2 regions of the Neobacillus niacini genome follow, and region 2 is predicted to be linked to the other one. Evidence: a T-box and tRNA genes for the amino acid it is inferred to sense, from the RefSeq annotation. Region 2 holds a T-box; the other holds one or more tRNA genes.

Region 1 (9,883 bases), 340 kb from region 2:
GGTCATAAGGGGCATGATGATTTGACGTCATCCCCACCTTCCTCCGGTTTGTCACCGGCAGTCACCTTAGAGTGCCCAACTGAATGCTGGCAACTAAGATCAAGGGTTGCGCTCGTTGCGGGACTTAACCCAACATCTCACGACACGAGCTGACGACAACCATGCACCACCTGTCACTCTGTCCCCCGAAGGGGAACGTCCTATCTCTAGGAGTGTCAGAGGATGTCAAGACCTGGTAAGGTTCTTCGCGTTGCTTCGAATTAAACCACATGCTCCACCGCTTGTGCGGGCCCCCGTCAATTCCTTTGAGTTTCAGCCTTGCGGCCGTACTCCCCAGGCGGAGTGCTTAATGCGTTAGCTGCAGCACTAAAGGGCGGAAACCCTCTAACACTTAGCACTCATCGTTTACGGCGTGGACTACCAGGGTATCTAATCCTGTTTGCTCCCCACGCTTTCGCGCCTCAGCGTCAGTTACAGACCAGAAAGCCGCCTTCGCCACTGGTGTTCCTCCACATCTCTACGCATTTCACCGCTACACGTGGAATTCCGCTTTCCTCTTCTGTACTCAAGTCCCCCAGTTTCCAATGACCCTCCACGGTTGAGCCGTGGGCTTTCACATCAGACTTAAAGGACCGCCTGCGCGCGCTTTACGCCCAATAATTCCGGACAACGCTTGCCACCTACGTATTACCGCGGCTGCTGGCACGTAGTTAGCCGTGGCTTTCTGGTTAGGTACCGTCAAGGTACCGGCAGTTACTCCGGTACTTGTTCTTCCCTAACAACAGAGCTTTACGACCCGAAGGCCTTCATCGCTCACGCGGCGTTGCTCCGTCAGACTTTCGTCCATTGCGGAAGATTCCCTACTGCTGCCTCCCGTAGGAGTCTGGGCCGTGTCTCAGTCCCAGTGTGGCCGATCACCCTCTCAGGTCGGCTACGCATCGTCGCCTTGGTGAGCCGTTACCTCACCAACTAGCTAATGCGCCGCGGGCCCATCTGTAAGTGTCAGCGTAAACCGACTTTCAACTTTCCCTCATGAGAGGAAAAGGATTATCCGGTATTAGCTCCGGTTTCCCGAAGTTATCCCAGTCTTACAGGCAGGTTGCCCACGTGTTACTCACCCGTCCGCCGCTAACCAAGAGGTGCAAGCACCTCGAGATTCGCTCGACTTGCATGTATTAGGCACGCCGCCAGCGTTCGTCCTGAGCCAGGATCAAACTCTCCAAGAAAGTTGATATAGCTCATTTTGTTACGTTGGCTTAGCTTTTATAAAAAGCTAAAAAATCGTTTGTTGACGTTCTTGTTTGTTTAGTTTTCAAAGAGCAATTTTTAAAATCATTAATGAGCTCGTCCTGTTTAAGCGGCTCAAAAGCGACCTCTTTAATTTAACATATTCCTCAATTCGATGTCAACAACTTTTTAAAAAACTTTTTTTGTTGTGTGACCCTCTCGGTGAGGACGAGATTTAATATATCATGTTACAAAAATGTTTGCAATATAATTTATAAAGTTTTTTTCTTTCAATGTTTTTCAGCTGAAATAAACAACAATTCACTTTAGCTGATTTAGAGAGGAAAAGAATATCTAAATACTAAATATAAGTCAACTTGGAGATCGACTCATAAAATCAGCGTTTCATGTATATGTAATTAGAGAAGGCCCAAAGTTAACTATACGGGAGTCTGTAACACTATTTTATCCACTGTTATTTTTGTAATAGGAAGTTTTTCTTTTTTTAACATAGCGGGGATGTCGTATAATAGTAATGACTGTTTACCTTTTGATTTTAAACCTATTAGTAATGGACGTGAAGCCAATGGAGAATATTGATTACGATATTTTAGTAAAGCTCGGTATCTCAGCTGTTTTGGGACTGATTATTGGACTAGAACGTGAATTAAAGCGAAAACCAGTAGGACTTAAAACAAGTCTTGTCATTTCTGTCGTGAGTTGCCTGCTAACTATTGTCTCAATTGAGTCAGCTTATATGTTTCCTGATTCTGACCATGTAAGAATTACAATGGATCCTCTCCGTTTAGCTGCACAAATCGTTTCCGGGATTGGCTTTCTAGGTGCAGGTGTAATCCTTAGAAGGGGAAATGATAGTATTTCAGGATTAACAACAGCTGCGATGATATGGGGTGCAGCCGGAATAGGAATTGCTGTTGGCGCTGGTTTCTTTATTGAAGCCTTTGTCGGTGTTGCCTTACTCATCATAAGTGTCGAATTAGTCCCTTACGTTATGAAATTTATTGGTCCAAAACAATTACGTGAAAAAGAAATAAGTCTTCAATTATTTATCAGAGATAAAATCCAAATTGAAAATGCCATTTCATTTTTAATGGAGAGAAAATATATTATTCGGCGGATTCGTATCAAGGATTTAGACAATGGTGACCATCTAGTTCAAATTTTAGTTGCAGTAGATTACCGTGAAAAAACCACGGAAGTCTATGATTCTGTTTCCAATCTAGACGGAGTTCAAAAGGTGGAAATAGAAAGTATGGGTTAATAATGAAAAAATTGAAAAATACTCTTGCAAGAATGGTATGAGAAAGATATAATTTTTCTTGTATCATATACGGGGGCTTAGCTCAGCTGGGAGAGCGCTTGCATGGCATGCAAGAGGTCGTCGGTTCGATCCCGATAGTCTCCATCTAAAAAACCTTTGCGCTGCAAAGGTTTTTTCCTTTTTATCATCCTATTCGTCCACGCTTGGTGTTATCCCCTAATAGGATTTACTATCCATATATTCACAAGGGTTTTTTCCAAAAAAATGAAATTTTTCCTATTGCTTGATTCATTACTCTGCTCCTATAATAATTTACGTAACAAAAAAATGAATATTTAGAAAAATTAATTATCAAGGAGGGGAGATCAGGAATCCTATTCACGCACAATCAGCTTTATCCTTTTTCCTAGTTTCTTTGAAATTTTTTAAAATGAGAGGGGGAGCTTCCAATGGAGGCACGAAAACTTACAAGAAATTCTGAAAGCGATTACAGTTCTATCGTCCAATCATCTTCTTTCCAAAAATTACTCTTCGAAAAGAAAAAATTTATCATTCCTATCACGATCTTCTTCTTTTGTTTCTATTTCGCTTTACCGATTTTAACTTCCTATTCAACTATATTAAATAACAAATTTATAGGCAGTATTTCATGGGCATGGGCTTTTGCCTTTCTCCAATTCGTTATGACATGGGGATTGTGTATGCTTTACTCCAAAAAAGCAGCGAAATTTGACGATTTAGCAGAAAAGGTCATAAGTGAAGGAGGAACAAACGAATGAATACTGCAGCTTTTACAATGTTTCTTGGTATTGTATTCCTAACTCTAGTAATTACATATTACGCTTCGAAACGTACAAAAAACGCAAGTGAGTTTTACACTGCAGGTGGTGGTCTTACTGGCTGGCAAAATGGATTGGCCATTGCAGGTGATTATATGTCTGCTGCCTCTTTTCTAGGTATTGCCGGCGCCGTGGCCTTAACAGGATTTGATGGATTCTTTTATAGTATTGGGTTTTTAGTGGCATATTTAGTTGTTTTATATTTGGTGGCAGAACCTCTGCGTAATCTAGGAAAATATACATTCGCTGATATGATCGCAGCGCGCTTTGATGCCAAAAAGGTTCGTGGCTTTGCTGCCATGAACACCATAACCATTTCTATCTTTTATATGATTGCTCAGCTTGTTGGAGCTGGTGCACTTATTAAGTTATTATTAGGTTTGGAATATACTACATCTGTTTTAATTGTTGGGGTATTAATGACGGTTTACGTAATTTTTGGAGGTATGCATGCAACAAGCTGGGTTCAAATTATTAAAGCTGTCCTTTTGATGGGAGGTACCTTCTTAATTTCGATTGTTGTTTTTGCTAAATTTAACTTTAGTATAACGGATATGTTTGATCAAATGAAAACAGCGACTCCGTTAAAAGAAGCGTTCTTAAATCCAGGGGTAAAATACAAGGATGGTATAGACACCCTTTCATTAAATATGGGACTAGTTTTAGGGACCGCTGGACTTCCTCATATTCTTGTACGTTTCTTTACGGTTAAAGATGCAAAAACCGCTCGAAGTTCAGTTGTATATGCAACTTGGATCATTGGGATATTTTACGTGATGACCATTTTTCTTGGCTTTGGTGCTGCTGCATTCGTTGGAACAACTGATATCGTGGCTGCAAATGCAGCTGGAAATATGGCAGCTCCGCTTTTGGCACAGGCACTTGGCGGGAATATGCTGTTTGCGTTTATTTCGGCAGTGGCATTTGCTACAATCCTTGCCGTCGTAGCTGGTCTTGTTCTAACAGCAGCATCGGCTTTTGCGCATGATTTCTACAACGAAATTCTTAAAAAAGGAAAAGCTACAGAAAAACAACAGGTTAGTATGGCACGTTGGGCCGCAATTGGTGTGTCTGTGCTTTCCATTATTCTAGCTTTAGGTGCTCAAACACTTAATGTTGCCTTCCTAGTGTCACTGGCATTCGCTGTAGCTGCAAGCGCAAATTTACCGGTTATAATTTATACTATTTACTGGAAACGTTTTAATACTACAGGAGCCATTTGGGCCATGTCGGTTGGACTTATTTCAGCAATTGGACTTGTCATCATCAGCCCTAATGTTTTCAGTCCTGAAGTTGGAAAGGCCATTTTCGTAGGGAACCCGCTTTTCCCTTATACAACACCAGGTATTGTATCTATACCATTAGGGTTTCTTGCAGGATACCTAGGAACGAAACTCTCCAGCCAAAAAGCTGACTTGAAGAAATACGATGAAGTTTTAGTTAAATCAAATCTAGGGATTGGACAATAATCAAACAAGGGACTGAATATACATCCAGTCCCTTGTTTTTATTTACTTCGTTTATTCCTCGCTGATCCAGTGGTGGTTCTGTTCTTATCCCTTTTGCCACTTGCCAGATTGGATGTAGTTTGCCTGCTCTTTGTATCTTTGGAATTTCCGCTATTCCTAGACGAAGCTTTGGGCTTACTATCCCTCCTAGTAGAACTGGCAGCTCTATGTTTTTTACCTTTATTTCCATGAGAAGTTGTTGGCTTGGATGGTTCTTGGTTATCTTTTATTCCAGTGTTACCGATGTTTTGTTTCTGAATCGTAATATTTAGTTCTTTTTCGATCAAATCTAAGGTAGGTCGATCATCTGATGAGTATAAAGTAATTGCCACTCCCTTTGTACCTGCTCTTCCGGTTCTTCCAATTCGATGGACAAAGCTTTCGGAATCCTGCGGGATGTCATAGTTAAATACGTGTGTTACCCCTTCAACATCCAGCCCCCTTGCTGCGACATCAGTAGCGATCAGTAATTGAATTTCCCCATCCCTGAATCGTTTCATCACTTGCTCTCGTTTAGCTTGTGATAGATCACCGTGCAGCTCATCACACAAAAACTTATGGGATCTTAAAACTTCATATAGCTTTGAAACTCTTCTCTTTGTTCTACAGAAAATAACCGCTAAATAAGGTCGATGTGTTTCAACCAAACTTATTAGTGTTGCCTGCTTAGCCCTATCAATGGTATGAATGGCAATCAACTTAACATTTTCAGCAGGACCTTGAGTTTTTTCAACTTGGATATATTGTGGGTTACGCATGTGCTTATTAGCTAAAGTTCTTATTTCTTCTGGCATAGTAGCAGAAAAAAGCATGGTTTGCCGATTATTAGGTGTTTCACTGATAATATCGACCACTTCATTCAAAAAACCAATGTGAAGCATTTGGTCTGCTTCATCAAGAACTAGAAAAGAAACATCTGATAATTGAACGGTCCCTCTGCCAATGTGGTCTAAGAGCCGTCCTGGAGTGCCAACCACAATCTGAACATTTTTCTTTAACTTTCTTAACTGTTTATCAACATCTTGTCCTCCATAAACAGCAAGTACATCGACTCCTGGAATATCATCCGTTAACTTTTGAAATTCATCTGTAATTTGCAAAGCTAATTCTCTAGTCGGTGTAACAACTAGAGCTTGTACATGTGAAGCCTGCGGATTTATTTTTTCTAGAATTGGCAGTATGAAAGCATATGTCTTTCCTGTCCCTGTTTGTGCTTGGGCAATGACATCCTTTCCATCCATTACAATTGGTATTGATTTTTCTTGGATTGGTGTAGGTTGGGCGACACCATAGCTTCTTAATTTATTTACAATTCGCTCAGAAATACCGAGTGTTTTAAAATCAGGCAAAAAAATCCCTACTTTCTCTCTCTAACATAATTGTGTCTTATTAATATTGAGTGTTTAACAATGAAATAGCAATTATTCTTTTTTAAAAAATAAGGCTGTGTTATATTAGGCTGTTGATTTGCGCTCCAGGCGCTACGCTTTCCGCGGGCTCGCCATGAGCCTCCTCGGTCGGTCCCGACCTGCGGGGTCTCACTCAGCTCGTACATCCCGCAGGAGTCGAGCGCCTTCCGCTCCAATCAACAGGTTCTAAAACCAATAGTATCGCATTAACACAGCCAATAGAAAAAGACCTTCTCATAAGAAAGGTCTTTTAGCGTTTTTCAATATAGTAATAACTGCTTTCACCGAAGTCTTTTCGATCAAGTAATAGATGTGTTTCTATTTTGCACCAGGAAGGAAGTTTTTCTTTTAAACCTGGTTCAGTGGATATAATTTCGAGTATATGTCCCTTGTTCAAATTCTTCATTGTGGAGGAAAGTTTACTTACGAGTTCTTCATATCCTGTTTTACCTGCGTCATAGATAAGGTCCGGTACAAATTGGAGTGACATCCATTCAGCTCCTGTCATAGTATTACCTTCATTATAAAAAAATGATATGATGAGATAAATTCAATTTATCTATTCTATCAATGACTTTAAATCGATATTTCAAATGGTAAAAGGGGGATTTTCCCATGGATTTACACCAATTGTTTGTATTTGCGAAAGTAGTTGAGCATAAAAGCTTCTCAAAAGCTGCTGAAGATATATTTTTAAGTCAATCCACTGTTAGTTCACATATTCAAGCATTAGAAAGAACGTTGAATGTTAGTCTATTTGATCGGGTTGGGAGAGAAATCATTCTTACACCATCCGGCGAACGCTTGTATCAATGGGCTTTAAAACTATTATTACTGAAAGATCAGGCGATGGTGGACCTAAAGGAGGGAGCAACAGAGCTTAGAGGAATGATTCGAATTGGCGCTAGCTCCGTTCCTGGGCAATTTATGATTCCAAAAATGGTAAAGCAATTTAGAGAACAATATCCAAATGCAACATTTCATATAAATCAAGCTTCATCAAAAAACGTAGCTGATAAGGTCTTAAATGGCTCTGTTGATTTCGGGATACTAGGTGAAAAATACGAAAATGATAAGCTATGCTATATTCCTTTACTGAAGGAAAACTTAGTGCTTATCACATCAAAGCAATCAAACATTGTTGGTCCTGTGTTTATTCAAGACCTTCTAAATCACCCATTTATCATGAGAAACTCTGACTCGGGAACCAACTCACTAATTGAAAAATTTCTGAAGAAAAATAAAATATCAAAGGATCGAATGAATATTGTTGCGTATACAGAAAATGGACAAAGTCTGATTCAGTTTGTACTCCAAAATATCGGTATTGCAATTATTTCAGAAATGGCAGCAAAAGAATACTATGATCGGAATTTATTAATGATTCATCATATTCATGAATTTGATGAGGAACGATATTTCTATTTAGTTTATAACCTTCAAAAAACACAATCGATGATATCAAAATTGTTTATTGAGAGTGCAAATGAGCTTATTAAACCAGTTTAGGTAAAAAACAGACAGAAAAGGCTGGAAATAACCCAGCCTCTTTTTTATTTATGGTTTAAGAATTACTTTTATACAATCTTCCGTCTTTGTATCAAACACTTCATATCCATGTTTTGCCTGCTCTAGCGGTAATACATGGGTAATGATGTCGCTAATATCAATCTTTCGTTGGTTAATCATATCATAGAGATATGACATATAAGGAATAACTGGAGCCTGTCCTGTTTTGAGATCAATGTTACGTTGAAAGAGGTCACCTAGTGGAAATGCATTATATCTTCCTCCGTAAACACCTGTTAGTTGTATCGTTCCACCTTTTCGAACTGCTTGGCTGGCAATCACAATAGCTCCCATTGCACCGCCATGAAGTTTCATTCCGGTTGCTAAAAATTCCATTGGGGTCATTTTCCCATCCATTCCGACAGCATCAATAACTATGTCTGCTCCGCCCTGAGTTATTTCCAGTAGATAATCACCCACATTTTCATGGTCCTCGAAATTAACAATTTCCACTTTGTTTGTGCGTTTTGCATGCTGCAGACGATAATTAATATAATCAACAGCAATGACTCTTTTCGCACCTTTTAACCAGGCAAACTTTTGTGCAAGCAATCCTACTGGGCCGCACCCTAATACGATTACGGTGTCGTCAGGCTTTACCCCGGCATGGTCAACACTCCAATAGGCAGTCGGCGCCGCGTCAGCAAGCAGGACAAGTTTCTCGTCTTCTACTTCACAATTTTCCGGTATTTTAAATGGCGTGAAATTTCCAAAAGGAACCCTCATATACTCCGCCTGCCCGCCAGCATAACCGCCAGTTGTTTCCGAATAGCCGAAAAAGCCGCTTCCTTGACCATGAGGATTGCCATTGTCACATTGACTGGTTAGGTCGTGGGTACAATACCAGCAATGACCGCAGCTTACGTTAAACGGGATGATGACTCGATCCCCTTTTTTTAATTTCGTTACCTCAGGTCCCACCTCCTCGACAATCCCCATAGGCTCATGTCCGATTACATAGTCTGTTGGCAAATTCGGAATCATTGCATGAATCAAATGTAAATCAGATCCGCAAATGGCTGAGGAAGTAACCTTAACAATAATATCATCTGAATTTTTAATACTCGGATCTTTTACTTCTCTAACCTCTACATTCTTTATTCCTTGATATGTAACTGCCTTCATCTCATTCCCCTCCTTTTATTGGTTTGGTGTCGCAAACATGCCTTGACGATCAGTATCGTTAGGGTAAAGGTTTAGTTGTGCAATCTGGACTGCTGTCTCAGCAGCCTTCATATCAACGGGATACTGTTCTTTAAAGTTATGCGGGTGCAGCCAGCCCTTCTTTATCATTAAATCAGCAATTTCTGTATGCAAATCGATGGCTGCTTCCATTTGCTTATGAAATATTCTTCTAAGTTCTGGATTTGCCGTCTCTGTAATAGCAAAACCATAATTGCGAATACCATTTTTTATAGTTAATAAAAAATCCATCGCGAAGGCAGAATCAGCCAAACTTGGCATACCTTCAGCGTTTCTTGGATCTAAATAATCTTCCATACTTTCCACCTCACTTATTGTAGCAATTGGCTTTTCTTGTAAAAACTTACGATTTCATTAATATCTTTAATGGATTGCTGTACATCCTTTTCCATCAGTGCTTTTAACTCATTATCGAAACAGATTCCCTGCATTAATTTTGAACGAAGTAAACAAACGGTTTTAAAATTAAGGATTTCATGAGTTTCCATCGTTTCATGTAAGGCTAAGGTTTCATGAACCATCACACTCACCTCCAAGTAATAGTTGTATTTTCCCCACTTTTCTTTTCTTTTTATGCAAAATGAATAATCAACATTAGTCTTAGAAAATATAAAAAGGATTAAGTCTGTACGTTTTGGAGGTAAAAAAATGACAAAACATCTTGGTCTTCATGAGACACTAGACCTTCATGAATTACTAACCTTTAAAAATCTTTGTTTAACAAAAGCTACCACCATGAGTGTCTTGGCCCAGGACCCAGAATTGAAAGCAATACTTTCTGAAGATGCTGCAAATGGGACCAAGCATATACAGCAGCTCCAAAAGTTTTTAACAGATAGGAGTGAT
Region 2 (9,883 bases):
CAAGTGATAATTATTTCATGTTAGGTCTAACTCTTGTGCAAATGGATCAAGGGAAATTTGCACTGCCTTATTTACAAAGAAGTGTGGAACTAAATGAGCAAGATGCGGAAGCACGTTTTCAGTATGGATTATGTCTTGCACAGCTCGAATTTATCGATGAGGCAATTGTTCAATTTGAAAAATGCATTGAATTAGACCAGGAGCATACAGACGCCCTTTATAACTTAGGAGTTTCCTATGCCTTTAAAGAACAAGCAGATAAAGCATTAGCTATGTTTGATAAAGCACTAGAAATACAACCAGATCATTTATTAGCAGGACATGCGAAAAAATTGATTGAATCCGCAAAATAAATCCAATTTTAAATAATGGCTGTGTTAGTTAATTGTTGATTTTGCACCCTGTTGATTGGAGCGGAAGGCACGAAGACTCCTGCGGGAGTACGGGGCTGGGGAGACCCCACAGGCGCTTAAGCGCCGAGGAGGCTCCCCCGGCACGCCCGCGGAAAGCGAAGTGCCGGGAGTGGAAATCAACAGGCCATATCAACATAGCCAAAATATTAGAAAGGAGGAAGCACCCGTGGATAAGCAAAGCTCGCTTGATTTATTTGCTGAGCAAGGGAAGTTTGTAAAAGGAAAACACCTTGTTACGATTTTTCATAATGAGCAAAATCTTTACACGGTTTTAAGAATACGTGTCGAAGAAACGAATCATGAATATGACGACAAAGAAGCCGTGATCACAGGCTATTTTCCAAAAATACACGAGCAGGAAACCTATATCTTTTTTGGTGAGTTTAAGGATCATCCGAAGTTTGGCATGCAATTCCAAACCAAACACTTTCGAAAGGACATTCCTCAAACCAAGCAAGGTGTAGCAGCTTATTTATCAAGTGAAATGTTTAAAGGGATTGGGAAGAAAACAGCAGAAAACATAGTAGAAACATTAGGGGAAAATGCGATTTCAAAAATTTTGAATCAGCCCTCCTTACTTGATTCTGTCCCAAAGCTTCCTCCCGATAAAGCAAAAATGCTCTATGATACCTTGATGGAACACCAGGGTCTTGAGCAAGTAATGGTCGCTTTAAACCAATATGGTTTTGGACCACAGCTTTCAATGAGAATGTATCAAACATATAAAGAGCATACTCTGGATATTATCCAAAAGAACCCCTATAAACTTGTAGAAGACATTGAGGGGATTGGGTTTGGCCGGGCAGACGAACTTGGTTATCAACTAGGAATATCCGGGAATCACCCAGACCGGATAAAAGCGGCCTGCCTTTATTCACTCGAGAGCGAGAGTATGCAGACAGGGCATGTATATGTTCATGCAGAGGATCTATTGATACAGGTTAAAAATCTACTAGAAGAAAATAAACGCGATCAAATTGAATACACCGACATTTCAACAGAAATATTGAAACTTGAAGAAGAGGGGAAAATAATTGGTGAGGAAAAGCGCGTTTATGTGCCTTCTTTGTATTACGCTGAAAAAGGGTTAGTAACAAGTATTAAAAAAATCCTTGAACAAACGGAATATAAGGAGCAATTTCCTGAATCTGAATTTTTACTGGCGTTAGGGAATCTTGAAGAAAGACTAAACGTACAATATGCCCCAACCCAAAGGGAAGCAATACAAACAGCGTTAATGTCTCCAATGCTGATTCTAACAGGAGGTCCTGGAACAGGTAAAACAACTGTTATTAAAGGGATTGTTGAGCTTTATGCAGAATTACATGGCTGCTCACTAGATCCTAAGGATTATCATAAAAAGGGAGAGCCCTTCCCGTTTTTGCTTGCTGCCCCTACAGGAAGAGCGGCAAAAAGGATGAGTGAATCAACCGGACTGCCTGCTGTAACGATTCACCGCTTACTAGGATTAAATGGCACAGAAGGGTATGATCATGAGGAGGCTAGTCCTCTTGAAGGGAAGATTCTTATCGTTGATGAGACATCGATGCTCGATATTTGGTTAGCAAATCAATTGTTTAAAGCACTCCCAGATCATATTCAAGTTATTCTCGTCGGTGATGAAGATCAGCTTCCGTCGGTTGGGCCAGGACAAGTGCTAAAAGATTTATTAAGATCAGAGGTTGTCCCCACAGTAAGATTAACGGATATTTATCGACAAGCGGAAGGTTCTTCGATTATTGAATTGGCACATGATATTAAAAAGGGATATTTGCCAGCGAATGTCGCTATGAAACAGCCAGACCGTTCTTTTATTAGATGTTCAACTGCACAAATTCCACAGGTAATCGAAAAGGTTGCCTTAAATGCAAAAAGCAAAGGGTATTCAGCAAAAGATATTCAAGTTTTAGCCCCAATGTACAGAGGTCCGGCCGGGATTGATCGCTTAAATGTATTACTACAAGAAATTTTTAATCCGAACCCTGGCGGATCACGGAAGGAACTTGCATTTGGTGATGTCAAATATCGTATTGGTGATAAAGTACTTCAGTTAGTAAATCAGCCGGAAAGCAATGTTTTTAACGGAGATATAGGGGAAATCATTTCCATTATCTATGCAAAGGAAAATACAGAAAAACAAGACATGGTGTACATTTCCTTTGAAGGGAATGAGATTGAATATACCAGGCAGGACTTAAACCAAATTACCCATGCTTATTGCTGTTCTGTACATAAGTCTCAGGGAAGTGAATTCCCAATTGTCATACTGCCAATTACGAGAAGCTATTATCGGATGTTACGAAGAAATCTCATTTATACGGCCATTACCAGGAGTAAACAATCGCTAATCCTATGCGGTGAAGAAGACGCACTGCGGATGGGGGTCGAGCGGGCTGATGAACTAAGCCGTCAAACGACTTTATGGCAAAAGCTTCAGGAAATGGTTTCAGTAAAGAAAGCAAATGACGAACGGGAAGACGAACCGGAAGATGAACAGACATTATCTGCTGAAGAAAAATTAATGCAGGTGAATCCAATGATTGGAATGGAATACGTTACACCTTATGATTTTATGTAAGGAATTAATAAAATTTGTGTTAACTGCCGATAAGCTTATCGGCAGTTTTTTTGAACTAGACCTTAATGAGTCGTTTATTCAACCTATTGTAGGTTAAAATTTTCCTGCGTTTCTAAATTGCTGCTTTTTTCTCCAATATAGATAAACCATTATCACAATGACAATTACCAACAAAAATAAATACATACTGTATTTTGATACATAAAGCCCAACTTGGTCCCATCTTTCGCCAAGTTTTCTACCTAATGTGATAAAAGTATAACTCCAAAGGATAGCACCAAGATAAGCATAAACAACGAATTTTCTAAATGAAAACTTATTTAGCGCAGCAACATATGCAGTCAGGTGACGTACGCCTGGAATAAAATAACCGATTAATATAAGTGGAGATCCAATTTTATTAAATAATTTTTGTGTGCTATTGACCTTTTCTTCTGTAATGTTAATTTTTGGACCAAACTTTTTTAATAAAGGTAATCCAAATTTGTAACCAATGTAGTAACTAAGGGAAATTCCTACCACTGAACCCAGTACAGCACATATCAGCGAAATGATATAAGATAATTTGCCGTGGTATACGTTATAGCCAACATAGGTTAAAAGGACTTCATCAGGTATAGGAAGCCCAATAATTCCTACGATTAACATGATAATGAGGCCGAAGTAACCAAAATGCTCGATAAGATAATCAATGTGTTGTTCCACTTCAAAACCTCCTGAAGCATTCCGTTAAAAAAGAGACGGCAATTTCAGATGACATTTAATCAATTGATGCTTACTTTCCTTTGATAAATAGCATTATCCAGAAAAATAATAACTTGTTTAATCTTAAATTCATCTACACAAATTATAATTGGGTATTTATCATTATGCAATGTTACGTCTTGCGTCTTAACATCTTTTAGCTGTTTTAAGAATTCAAACTAGTCATTTCCTACATGAGTTGCACAGGAAAGTTTTTTACTTCCGCAATGGAAAACGTTACACCTTATGATTTCATGGTAAATGAGTGAAACTATAAATGTTCACAGGAGGTGGGCACTCTGCGAACATTTGCTTTATTAAAAGGACAGCCAGTGTTTGAATCGAAAACGGGTTCGAAAATTGGCGAAGTAACAGACTTATGTATCACAAATGATGGGGTAGTTAAAGGCCTTATGGTTAAAAAAGGCGTTTTCTTCAAACAAACCTATTTCTTGGACATTCAGGATGTATTATCATTTGGCTGGGATGGGGTCATGATTGAAGTGAATGATTCCCTTGAGAGATTTAAAACAAATCCAGAATATACTCTTTTTCATCAACATTCTCTAAATGGAAAAATGCTTATATCAAAAAGCGGAGAGTCATTGGGATTGTTAGAGGATGTATATTTTCATGAGGAATTGGGCACAATCGTAGGGTACGAAATTACGGATGGTTTCTTTTCGGATATAACGGAAGGGAAACAAGTAATACAATCCGAGAAGCCCCCTGCGATCGGAAAGGATGCCATCATCGTAGACGTTAATCATACGTGAGGTGTTCTTTTCATGTTCAAGTGTCCAAATTGTCAGAGCAAAGATATCGGCAAAATCGGAATAAACCAATATTATTGCTGGAATTGTTATATTGAATTGTCTCTTTCCAAAGGCATAATCAATACCCATCAAGTCGAAGAAGATGGTACACTCAGTTCCTTAGATGACTTGTTTGAAGAAGAAGAGCGTCGTTACACCATTTAAAGTGGAAACACTTAGTTACTGAAGGTAGACAGTTCGAAAGCATGAAGCACTGTCAAACTACAGAAGAGGTGAAACGTATGAATAAAGTAATGACTTCCGTGGTTGCATTTGGAGTTGGAATGGCAGCCTATAATATTGCACAAAGAAATAACATGATGTCTGGCCGTCAAATGAAACGAATGCAAAGAAAAGTAAAACGTGCTTTATTCTAAATATAAATCCCCTTCATAATGAGGGGGATTTTTGCTATATGTATAAATCCGGTATTTGACTCCAAAAATATAGTAGAAGGAGGCATGTATCGGTGGAAATTCGTGTTAAATGGTTTTATCGAATCGGTTTTTTGCTTCTTTTGCTCATCGCTATTTATGTGTTTTTAAGAATTCGCTTTTTCTGGCTGCCTGTCGTTAGAGTGGCTTTTATTATTATTCTCCCATTCTTTATCGGTGGTTTTATCACTTATTTGCTCCATCCTATTGTAGAAAAGCTGCATGACAAGGGTTTACACCGGGGATTAGCCATTTTTTTAATTTACTTTCTATTTTTTGGGGGTATTGGCTTTGCTATCTATAAAGGAATTCCTGCCTTTATTTCTCAAGTGCGGGACCTTGCAGAAAGTGCTCCCATTTTAGCTGAGCAATACAGGAGCTGGATTAAGGAACTTCAATCACATACACGTGAGTGGCCAGATGGACTTCAAGAGCAAATAAATGAAGGTATAATAGGCTTTGAAAGAAAGTTAGATTCTCTCCTAACGGTGATAGCTGATTCCTTATTAAACATTTTGAATTTTGCCTTTGCACTAATGATCATCCCTTTTATCGCTTTCTATATGTTAAAAGATTTCACCATCATAAAAAGAGCTGTTTGGTATCTTACACCTAAACAATGGCGGAGAAAAGGAACCCGATTTCTTAGAGACATTGACGAATCACTTGGGAGCTATATTAGGGGCCAGCTGCTCGTTTGTCTGATTATCGGAAGTCTTTCAGCGATTTTGTTTTGGATTTTCCATTTGAAATATCCTTTGCTGCTGGGTATGATTATCGGGGTAACCAATGTGATTCCCTATTTTGGTCCAATTATAGGAGCTGTCCCTGCCGTATTTATTGCTGCTACAAGCTCGGTTAACCTAGTGATTATTACAATTGCAATCGTATTTGGATTGCAATTTTTAGAAGGAAATATCCTATCTCCCTATATTGTTGGAAAAAGTCTGCATATGCACCCATTAATGATTATGTTAGCTTTAACGGCAGGAGGGGAAGTAGGAGGTATCATCGGAATGATTGTAGCTGTACCTGTTCTGGTTGTCCTTAAAGTCAGTATTCTTCACGCTAAAAATCACTTTGTTCGTGAAAAAGTGAAGGAACCTGTCCCATAAACCAGAACTAGATTGACAAACGTTTTTGGTGTCGCTATAATCCGTTTATAGAATAGTTTGGATTAACATGTTGAAGGACCCTAAGTATGTTGTAGTCCATCTCTAAGAGAGGAGCTTCCTTGGCTGCGAGAAGCTCTAGATGAAGGATAACAGAAAGCTAGTCTGGAGTGCAGCTAACCACTGCCGTTGTTGCCGCGTTAAGGCATTATTTGAGAGATGAACACTCGTTATTTTTGTGTTCATAATCAGGGTGGTACCGCGAGTTAGCTCTCGTCCCTGTTCTGGTGAAGTTCCGCAAAAAGAAACTTCACCATGGGATGAGGGCTTTTTTGTGTTCTTTTTTAACCTTAAGGGAGGGTAATTAATATGAAATACTTGACTGGTTCAGAAATTCGTAAAATGTATTTAGACTTTTTTCAGGAGAAAGGGCATGCTGTTGAACCAAGTGCGTCGCTTGTTCCTCATGATGATCCATCGTTATTGTGGATTAATAGTGGCGTTGCTACATTAAAAAAATACTTCGATGGACGTGTAATCCCTGAGAATCCTAGGATTACAAATGCACAAAAGTCGATTCGTACAAACGATATTGAAAATGTCGGTAAAACAGCGCGCCATCACACTTTTTTCGAAATGCTTGGAAACTTTTCCATTGGTGAGTATTTCAAAGAAGAAGCGATCGAATGGGCTTGGGAATTTTTAACCGATAAAAAATGGATTGGCTGGGACCCAGAACTGCTTTCGGTTACGATTCACCCTGAAGATCATGAAGCATTTGATCTTTGGAATAAAAAAATTGGTATCCCAGAGGAACGAATTATTCGCCTTGAAGGGAACTTCTGGGATATTGGTGAAGGACCAAGTGGACCTAATACGGAAATCTTCTATGACCGAGGGCCAGAATATGGTGATGACCCGACAGATCCAGAATTATATCCCGGCGGCGAAAATGAACGTTATCTAGAGGTTTGGAATCTTGTATTTTCACAATTTAATCATAATCCTGATAATACCTATACACCACTGCCAAAGAAGAACATTGATACTGGAATGGGCCTTGAAAGAATGGCTTCCGTCGTTCAAAACGTACCAACTAACTTTGATACAGATTTGTTTATCCCGATTATCAGAGCGACTGAGGAAATTTCTAGTGTGAAATATGGCCAGGAAAAAGAAAAGGATACAGCATTTAAAGTAATTGCTGATCATATTCGTACAGTGGCATTCGCAGTTGGGGATGGAGCCCTGCCATCCAATGAAGGACGCGGATACGTATTGCGCCGTTTACTGCGCCGTGCGGTTCGTTATGCAAAACAAATAAATATCAACCGACCATTTATGTATGAACTAGTTCCTGTGGTAGGAGAAATCATGCATGATTTTTATCCAGAGGTAAAAGACAAGACGGAGTTTATTCAGAAGGTCATTAAAAATGAAGAAGAACGTTTCCACGAAACATTACACGAAGGTTTATCCATACTAGGTAATGTCATCAAGAAAGAGAAGGAAAAAGGAAGCGATACGATCTCAGGAAGCGATGTTTTCCGCCTATATGATACCTATGGTTTCCCTGTTGAGTTGACAGAGGAATATGCAGAAGAAGAGGGAATGAAGATTGATCACGCTGGTTTTGAAACGGAAATGGAATTACAGCGCGAGCGTGCTCGTTCTGCACGTCAGGATGTTGGCAGTATGCAAGTTCAAGGCGGTGTATTAGGCGACATTGTAGTCGAAAGTCAATTTGTTGGCTATGACCAGCTTGAAACGGTCTCCACAGTGGTTGCAATTGTTAAAAATGGAGAATTGGTTGACGAAGCATTCAGTGGTGACGAGGTACAGATAATTCTTGATGTTACACCTTTTTATGCGGAGAGCGGCGGGCAAATTGCAGATCGTGGCTTAATTTTTGCAGAAGGTGTTAGCGTAAGCGTAAAAGATGTACAAAAGGCACCAAATGGTCAAAATCTTCATCAAGCAGTAGTGGATTCAGGAATTCTAAAGACAAATGCAAAAGTAACTGCAACTGTTCAACAAGATAATCGAGTTCAGATTATAAAAAATCATACTGCTACTCACTTGCTTCACCAAGCATTAAAAGATGTATTGGGAACGCATGTAAACCAGGCAGGTTCACTAGTAGAACCAGATCGTCTCCGTTTTGATTTCTCTCATTTTGGTCAAGTAAAACCGGAGGAATTAGAAGAAATCGAAAAAATCGTTAACGAAAAAATTTGGAAGAATATCGAAGTTGATATTAGCTTAAAACCAATTGCTGAGGCAAAATCAATGGGTGCAATGGCACTTTTTGGTGAAAAATATGGAGATATTGTCCGTGTCGTTAAAGTAGGGGATTATAGCTTAGAGCTATGCGGCGGCTGTCATGTTCCGAATACATCTGTTATTGGGCTATTTAAAATTGTTTCCGAGGGCGGTATTGGTGCAGGTACAAGGAGAATAGAAGCTGTTACCGGAGAATCAGCCTATCAACTGATGAATGACCAGGTTGCGTTATTGAAGGACGCAGCAGACAAATTAAAAACCAATCCGAAAGAGGTAGTGAACCGAATAGAGGTCTTAATGACTGAAATCAAACAACTTCAACGGGAAAACGAGTCACTTTCAGCTAAGTTAGGTAATATAGAGGCTGGAAACCTTGTATCAAAAGCGAAGCAAATTGATGGTGTAACGGTATTAGCTGCAAAAGTTCAAGCTTCTGATATGAATAATTTACGAAATATGGCTGATGATTTGAAACAAAAAATTGGATCGGCTGTAATTCTGTTAGGCAGTGTAAATGAAGGAAAAGTAAATTTAATCGCAGCTGTAACAAAAGACCTAATTGACAAAGGGTACCATGCCGGCAAATTAATCAAAGAAGTTGCAACAAGATGCGGTGGAGGAGGCGGAGGCCGCCCGGATATGGCTCAGGCTGGCGGTAAAGATCCTGAAAAACTAGACTCTGCCCTGCAATTCGTAGAAGAATGGGTAAAATCAATTTGATAACTAGACAAAGTAGTGTAAAATGGTGGTAACAAACTAACTAGTCAAGGCAGTTATCTCCTCTACTAAAAATGCGAGGTGCATATGATGAGCTCATTTGATAAAACGATGAGATTTAATTTTCCTGAAGAGCCTTTTGAACATGACGTAAATGATGTTCTGTTTCAAGTTCATGAAGCCCTGCAAGAAAAAGGATACAATCCAATTAATCAAATCGTCGGATATCTACTATCCGGAGACCCTGCTTATATTCCACGGCATCGTGACGCACGGAATATTATTCGTAAACTCGAGCGGGATGAAATTATTGAGGAATTGGTTAAATCCTATTTAAAACAACGACGTGAGGGTTAAAAATGCGAATTATGGGATTAGATGTTGGCTCTAAGACAGTCGGTATTGCCATAAGTGACGAACTTGGCTGGACTGCACAGGGCCTCAAAACCCTAAAAATTGACGAAGAAAAAAATAAGTTTGGTTTTGACGAAATTGGTCAATTAATAAAAGAGTATGGAATTAGTCAAGTTGTCATCGGTTTACCAAAGAATATGAATGGCACGATTGGACCTCGAGGCGAAGCCAGCAAACGATACGCAGAGGAAATTGAGAACCAGTTTTCGGTTTCCACCATTTTATGGGACGAGCGTTTAACAACAATGGCAGCAGAGCGAGTCTTGCTTGAAGCGGATGTAAGCCGTAAAAAGCGAAAAAAGGTTATTGATAAAATGGCAGCTTCGATGATTCTACAAGGCTATCTGGATAGCAAAAATTAATGAGGTGAAGT

Evidence for each region. The T-box of region 2 lies ahead of alaS (alanine--tRNA ligase). A T-box ahead of a tRNA ligase gene usually reads a tRNA of that ligase, here a tRNA-Ala.
Region 1: it encodes a tRNA-Ala, which carries the amino acid that the T-box ahead of alaS (alanine--tRNA ligase) is inferred to sense. The anticodon was not compared.

The regions. Positions count from the first base shown of each region.
Region 1 covers NZ_CP183883.1:2,233,916-2,243,798, reverse strand. The annotation lists rRNA gene ACN6MT_RS10585 (16S ribosomal RNA) at 1-1,226, opposite strand, end outside; gene ACN6MT_RS10580 (MgtC/SapB family protein) at 1,814-2,509, shown strand; tRNA gene ACN6MT_RS10575 (tRNA-Ala) at 2,581-2,653, shown strand; gene ACN6MT_RS10570 (DUF485 domain-containing protein) at 2,959-3,288, shown strand; gene ACN6MT_RS10565 (solute symporter family protein) at 3,285-4,817, shown strand; gene ACN6MT_RS10560 (DEAD/DEAH box helicase) at 4,856-6,205, opposite strand; gene ACN6MT_RS10555 (sulfurtransferase TusA family protein) at 6,516-6,755, opposite strand; gene ACN6MT_RS10550 (selenium metabolism-associated LysR family transcriptional regulator) at 6,881-7,774, shown strand; gene ACN6MT_RS10545 (zinc-dependent alcohol dehydrogenase) at 7,823-8,959, opposite strand; gene ACN6MT_RS10540 (spore coat protein) at 8,975-9,334, opposite strand; gene ACN6MT_RS10535 (spore coat protein) at 9,349-9,558, opposite strand; gene ACN6MT_RS10530 (hypothetical protein) at 9,686-9,883, shown strand, end outside.
Region 2 covers NZ_CP183883.1:2,578,786-2,588,668, forward strand. The annotation lists gene ACN6MT_RS12390 (tetratricopeptide repeat protein) at 1-353, shown strand, start outside; gene ACN6MT_RS12395 (ATP-dependent RecD-like DNA helicase) at 580-2,991, shown strand; gene ACN6MT_RS12400 (DedA family protein) at 3,085-3,696, opposite strand; gene ACN6MT_RS12405 (PRC-barrel domain-containing protein) at 4,068-4,511, shown strand; gene ACN6MT_RS12410 (hypothetical protein) at 4,524-4,715, shown strand; gene ACN6MT_RS12415 (YrzQ family protein) at 4,793-4,927, shown strand; gene ACN6MT_RS12420 (AI-2E family transporter) at 5,020-6,099, shown strand; T-box leader at 6,161-6,380, shown strand; gene alaS (alanine--tRNA ligase) at 6,466-9,099, shown strand; gene ACN6MT_RS12430 (IreB family regulatory phosphoprotein) at 9,187-9,453, shown strand; gene ruvX (Holliday junction resolvase RuvX) at 9,456-9,872, shown strand.